DNA from 2 places in the Microbacterium sp. DT81.1 genome. Region 2 is predicted to be linked to the other one. Evidence: predicted binding sites of a transcription regulator. Region 2 holds the regulator's gene; the other holds the start of a gene.
What was found. Region 2 encodes HspR, which represses chaperone genes until heat shock. Its sites were predicted from a motif close to AAGTTGAGTCNNNNNGACTCAACTT; they were not measured.

Region 1 (3,298 bases), on a different contig from region 2:
CGGCGGTCCCTGAGCCTGTCGAAGGGTCATCGGCGAACAGCGAGCTTGCGAGCGCCTTGGCGAGCTCCGTCTTGCCGACACCGGTAGGCCCCAGGAAGAGGAAGCTGCCGACCGGGCGGTTGGCTTCGCTCATGCCCGTGCGGTTGCGGCGCACGGCCTTCGCAACGGCCGTCACGGCGTCGTCCTGACCGATGACGCGGTCGTGCAGCTCCTGCTCGAGCACCGCGAGACGCTCCCGCTCACCCTCGGTGAGCCGGTTCACGGGGATGCCAGTGGCACGCGAGATGACCGCGGCGATCTGCGCCTCGTCGATCAGGGCGTCGGCCACGGCGCTCCTGGTGGCCGTGGCCTCCTCGAGCTTGCGCTGAACCGCCGCGATGTCATCGCGGATGCGCGAAGCCTCCTCGTAGTGCTCGGCGGAGACGGCGGCGTTCTTGTCGGCCTCGAGGCTCGCGAGCTGCTGCAGGAGGTCGTCGACATCCACTCGCACGCCGAGCCGCAGCCGCAGCCGCGCACCGGCCTGGTCGATCAGGTCGATGGCCTTGTCGGGCAGCACGCGGTCGGGGAGGTAGCGATCGGAGAGCTCGACCGCGGCGCGGAGAGCGTCGTCGGTGTACCCGACGCCGTGGTGCTCCTCGTACGCGGAGCGCAGGCCGTGCAGGATGCGCACGGCGTCCTCGATCGAGGGCTCCCCCACCCGGACGGGCTGGAAGCGGCGCTCCAAGGCGGGGTCCTTCTCCACGACGCGGTACTCCTTGAGCGTCGTCGCGCCGACCAGGTGCAGCTCGCCGCGAGCGAGGCGGGGCTTGAGGATGTTGCCGGCGTCCATGCCGCCATCACCCGCGCCACCGGCGCCCACGACCGTGTGCACCTCGTCGATGAACACGATCAGCTCACCGCGGTGGGCGGCGATCTCGTCCATGGTCTTCGTCAGGCGCTCCTCGAAGTCGCCGCGGTAGCGCGTGCCTGCCAGCATGCCCGGCAGGTTGAGCGAGACGACGCGCTTGTCGCGCAGCTGCTCGGGAACCGAGCCGTCGACGATCGCGCGGGCGAGGCCCTCCACGATCGCCGTCTTGCCGACGCCTGCCTCGCCGACGAGCACCGGGTTGTTCTTGGTGCGACGGCTGAGGATCTCGATCGTCTGCTCGATCTCGTCGGCGCGCCCGATCACCGGGTCGAGCCGGCCCTCACGGGCGAGCGCGGTGAGGTCGGTGCCGAACTGGTCGAGCATCGGAGTGTCGGATGCCGCGGCACCCTGCTGCGCGGGGGCGGGCGCGCCGGCCGAGCCGGCATCCGGCATCACGGACTCGCGCATCCCCTGCGTGAGCGACTCTGCGGTGACTCCGGCCCGAGCGAGCACCTGCCCCGCCGGGGCGTCCTGTCCTATCACCAGCGCGAAGAAGAGGTGCTCCGGGTCGACGTAGGTCGAGCCCGCGGCACGAGCGACCTGGTAGGCGTGGAACAGCGCGCGCTGGACGGACGGAGCGATCATCGCGGCGTCGACGGATGCAGGCGCGGTGCGAGCGGGCAGCCGGTCCTCGGCGGCGCGAGCAATCGCCTCGGGGTCCGCCCCGACCCTGGTCACGGCATCCCTGGCCGGCTCTTCCTCGACCATGACGCGCAGAACGTGCAGCGCGTCGAGCTCGCGCTGGCCGCGCTCCAGCGCGAAGCGCCCGGCATTCTGCAGGATGCCCTGCGTGCGCGCGCTGAGGAAGCGGCTGAGGTCGATCGAGCGTGACGCGCGCGCCTGCTCGCCCTGCAGATAGCGCGCGAGGAACTCGTCGAACGCGCTCGAGCCGTCGTTGTTTTCGCCGTTGTTGGGCGTGAAGTTGTCGGGCACAAAGCCTCCTGGATCAAACTTGAGTGCTGCTTGCTCAAGTTTTAACGCCAGAGAGGGAGCGGTATTCCCGGTACACGGGAATCGGGTTGCCGGACGATATTCGCCTCCGCCCGGCGGCCCGACGGTCAGCAGCACGACGAAGATCGCGGCCACCGCCACCGCGATGAGGACGGGCACCACCCACGGCCGTCGCGGCAGAGCGCCGGTGATTCTGCGCCTCCGATCTAGTCTGGATCCGTGCGGGAGTTCATCGGCGGTGTGGCAGCGCTGCTGCGAGGGTTCGCCTACTGGCGACGGCGACCAGGGCTGATGGCGCTCGGGCTCATCCCGGCAGCGATCGTGGCGATCGTGCTGGTGGCCGGGCTGGTTTCGTGGGGCTTCGCCCTCCCCGGAGTGACCGAGTCGATCACCCCGTTCGCGAACGGGTGGCCCGGGCTCTGGCGTGATGTCATCCGGACGGCGATCGGCACCGCGATGTTCGGTGCCGCGCTCGTGATGGTGGCCGTGACGTTCACCGCTCTGACCCTTCTCGTCGGGGAGCCCTTCTACGAGCGCATCTGGCGCGCAGTGGAACGGGATCTCGGCCAGACGGTCCCCGACGCGGACTACGGCTTCTGGCGCTCCGTCGGCGATGGGCTCTCACTGGTCGCGCGCGGCGCCGGAATCGCCGTCGTGGCGGGCCTGCTGGGGCTCGTGCCTGTCGTCGGCGGCGTGCTCGGCACGGTCTTCGGCGTCGCCTTCACCGGCTGGCTGCTGGCCGACGAGCTGTCGTCGCGGGCGCTGGCGGCGCGCGGACTCGACCGCGGGGCACGCGCCGCGCTGCGCCGCGGCAACCGCGCCCGTGTGCTGGGGTTCGGCGTTGCGACGCAGCTGTGCTTCCTCGTCCCGCTGGGCGCCGTCGCGACGATGCCTGCGGCGGTCGCGGGGTCGACCGGGCTCGCCAGGGAGCTGATCGAACGCCGTCCCGCCATCACTCCCCCTGCCGCCTGAGGGCCCCTTCGCGAGGGCTGCGGATGTCGGCGCCCGTCCGTAACGTGGACTGCACGGCAGCCCACCCCGGGTGCTCAATCGGGAAGGAACTCTCATGGACTGGAAGATCGAGCTCATCTTCGTGCCGGTGACCGATGTCGACCGCGCGAAGGACTTCTACGAGAAGATCGGCTTCCACGCCGACCACGATCAGGTGCCCTTCGAGGGCCTCCGCTTCGTGCAGATGACGCCCCCCGGCTCCGCGTGCTCCATCGCGTTCGGCTACGGCATGGGAAACGACCTCGAACCGGGGCGACAGAACACCATCCAGGTCGTCGTGCCCGACGCCGACGAGGCCCTGGAGCACCTGCGCTCGCTGGGTGTAGAGGCCCAGGGGGTCGACGAGCAGGCATGGGGCCGCTTCGTCAGCTTCGACGACCCGGACGGCAACACGTGGACCCTGCAGGAACTCCCGAAGTACGGCGTCTG
Region 2 (3,298 bases):
TCAGCAGCCACGCATCCGTGATGACCTCGCGCAGCTGTTCGGGCTCGACGGCGTCGAGGCGAACGAGCACGGCGGGGTAGCCCTCGAAGTGCGGGACCACGAAGAAGGCGTCCGGGAAGGATTCGGCGAGCGCACGCTGCACGTCGAGCCCATCGGTGCGCACGGCGACGACCTCGCCCTCCGGGATCGAACGCCCTTCGGCCGTGAGGTCATCCACGTCGCGCCGGCGCAGCGGTCGCTCCCACACGAACGCGCCGGACGGCACTCGCCACTGCGGTCCGCCGTTCTGCGTTCCGACCGATTCCTCCACGCCGGGCAGCGCGATCGCGATCGCACGCACATCTTCGAGGGTCGCCACGGCGTCATTCTGGTGGATGCGGTGGACACCGCGTAAGCCCCACGGCAGGAATGCGAGCGACGGGACCGCCCGGATACCCTCGGAGGATGACGCACACGACGGGACAGGACCTCGCAGCCGGCCTCGAGCCGATCACGCTCGGGGCATCGCCGCTGGGCAAGCGCCCCGAGATCGGCACGGAACTGGGCGATGCCCTGCTCACGGGCCGCCACCACCAGGTGGACACGTCGAACAACTACGCCGACGGCGCCAGCGAGCGCCTGCTCGGCGCCGCGATCGCCCGGCTCGGCGGCCTGCCGGCCGATCGCAGGATCTTCTCGAAGGTGGATCAGGATCCCGACACCGGCGTCTTCGACGCCGATCGCGTGCTGCGATCCTTCGAAGAGACGAAGGAGCGTCTAGGGCTGGACACGCTCCCGCTGCTGCACTTCCACGACCCGTACGGGCTGACCGTCGCCGAGGCAATGGCACCCGGAGGACCCGTCGAGGCGCTCGCGCGGCTGCGGGACGAGGGAACGGTCGGCGCCATCGGCATCGCCGCGGGCACGCGTGCCCTCATGGAGGAGTACGTCCGGACGGATGCCTTCGACGCGGTGCTGATCCACAATCGCTACACGCTCGTGGACCGGACGGCCGGCACCGTCTTCGACGAGGCGACCGAGCGGGGCATGGCCGTCTTCAACGCGGCCCCGTTCGGAGGCGGCATCCTCGCGGGCTCGCGGACGCGCGGCACGAAGTACGCCTACACCGAGCCGTCGCCGGAGTTCCTTGCGTTCCTCGAGCGGCTGCGGGCGCTGGCGGACGAGTCCGGCGTCGACCTCGCGGCCGCGGCTCTGCAGTTCGCGATGGCCGACCCGCGCGTCCACTCCGTCGTCGTGGGCGTCTCGAGCGTGGAGCGGCTGCGCGCCCTGGACGGCCTCGTCGACGCCGTCATCCCGGAGGAGTTCTGGGCGGCGTTCCACGCGCTCGGCACACCGCCGCCCTCGCCGGCTGACTGATCCGGGGTCCCCGCCCATCGCTGTGGGGGGGCTGGGACGACCGGTATGACGTCAGGAGTCGTTCGGTGCGTGTGGGCGCCAGAGCACGACATCCGTCTGCCGCCGCACCCGCTTGCCCGAGCGCAGCGTGATCACGTTGCCGCTCGTGCCGGCCGCGAAGACGCGCGCCCCGGGGCGATTCTCGAGCTCGGCACGCACCCGCTCCTCGAGCATCGCGACCTGCCGCTGAAGCCCCCGCACCCGTTCCTCCAGTTCGAGGATGCGGGCGATGCCCGGCAGGCTCATGCCCTCCGACGACAGCCGGGCCACCTCGCGCAGCTGCTGGATGTTGTGCATCGAGTAGCGGCGCGAGCGGCCCTGCGTGCGGCCGGGGACCACGAGCCCCAGCCGGTCGTACTGGCGCAGCGTCTGCGGATGCATGCCCGCCAGCTCGGCGGCGACGGCGATCGCGAAGAGCGGAGAGTCCTCGTCGACCTGTCGTTCATCGGTCATGCCCCTCACCTCTTCTCCGATCCACCCCGCGGCAACGGGGTCAGCCGCGGGCCTTCGCCATCAGGTCGGCGCGCGGGTTCTCCTTGGGCTCCAGCTCGTGGAACCGCTCGAGCGCCTCGCGCGCGGCGTCGTCCAGGTGCGTCGGCACGGCGACCTGCACGACGGCCAGCAGGTCTCCGGTCCCCTTCGGCGTCTGCACGCCCCGGCCCTTTACCCGCAGCACGCGACCCGAGGGCGTGCCGGGGGCCACACGCAGCTTCACCGGCTCTCCGCCGAGGGTCGGCACCTCGATGGTGGCACCGAGCGCCGCCTCGGTGAAGGTGACCGGCACGGTGACCCGCAGGTTCAGCCCGTCCCGCTCGAAGACCGGATGCTTGCGCACCGAGACCTGCACCACGATGTCTCCGTTCTCGCCGCCGTCGGGCGACGGGCGTCCGCGGCCGCGGAGCCGCACCTTCTGCCCGTCGGAGACACCGGCGGGGATCTTCACCTTGAACGGCTTGCCGTCTTCGCCCTGCAGCGTGATGGTCTCGCCTTTGGTCGCGGTGAGGAAGTCGATCGTGGTCCGGGCCGTCACGTCGGCCCCTCGCTGAGGACCGCCGAATCCGCGGTAGCCGCCGGACGGCTGCCCGAAGCGGCCGGAGCCGAACCCGCCGCCCCGCTGCTGGTTGAACATGCTGAAGATGTCGTCGAAGTCCTCGGTCGCCTGACCGCGGCCGCGGCCCTGGCCGAACATGCTGAAGACGTCCTCGAACCCACCCGGCTGGCCGCCCGCCGTGAAGCGGGCGCCGGAGCCCATCGCGCGGATCTGGTCGTACTCCTCGCGCTGCTCGGGGTCGTTCAGGACCGAGTACGCCTCGCTGATCTCCTTGAACTTCGCCTCGGCCTTCGCATCACCCTGATTCGAGTCGGGGTGATGAGTGCGCGCGAGCTTGCGGTAGGCCTTCTTGAGATCGGCCGCGCTGACATCCTTCGACACGCCGAGGATCTTGTAGAAGTCCTTGTCGAACCAGTCCTGACTTGCCATTGCCCTCCCAGCCCTCTCAGCTTGCCGAAGGGTCGGCCGGTGCCGCGACGACGACCTTGGCCGGCCGCAGCTCGACGTCGCCGAGCCGGTAGCCGACCTCGACCACCTCGAGCACGGTGGGCTCGACGGTGCCCGGGATGGGCTGCTGGAAGATCGCCTCGTGCCGCTGCGGGTCGAAGACCTCACCGGCCTCGCCGTACGAGGTGATCCCCAGGCGCTCGGCGAAGAGGCGCAGCTTCTCGGCGATCGCCGCGAACGGCGTGCCCTCCACGAGGTCGCCGTGCTTCTCGGCCCGGTCGAGGTCATCGAGCACCGGCAGCACTCCCGCCGCCACGCGGCCCTGCGCCCGTTCGATCTCGAGCTCGCGCAGCGCCTCGGTGCGGCGGCGGTAGTTGGCGTACTCGGCCGTGATGCGCTTCAGGT

Region 1: ACLQ2Q_RS08545 (ATP-dependent Clp protease ATP-binding subunit) is a predicted target of HspR. The motif match lies at 1,857-1,881, and genes of this name have one in related genera.

What each region holds. Positions count from the first base shown of each region.
Region 1 is NZ_JBNCMA010000003.1:8,337-11,634, reverse strand. Features, by position in the region: gene ACLQ2Q_RS08545 (ATP-dependent Clp protease ATP-binding subunit) at 1-1,840, opposite strand, end outside; gene ACLQ2Q_RS08540 (EI24 domain-containing protein) at 2,078-2,830, shown strand; gene ACLQ2Q_RS08535 (GNAT family N-acetyltransferase) at 2,925-3,298, shown strand, end outside.
Region 2 is NZ_JBNCMA010000005.1:293,827-297,124, forward strand. Features, by position in the region: gene ACLQ2Q_RS15245 (MmcQ/YjbR family DNA-binding protein) at 1-358, opposite strand, end outside; gene ACLQ2Q_RS15250 (aldo/keto reductase) at 445-1,356, shown strand; gene ACLQ2Q_RS15255 (heat shock protein transcriptional repressor HspR) at 1,408-1,848, opposite strand; gene ACLQ2Q_RS15260 (DnaJ C-terminal domain-containing protein) at 1,889-2,875, opposite strand; gene ACLQ2Q_RS15265 (nucleotide exchange factor GrpE) at 2,892-3,298, opposite strand, start outside.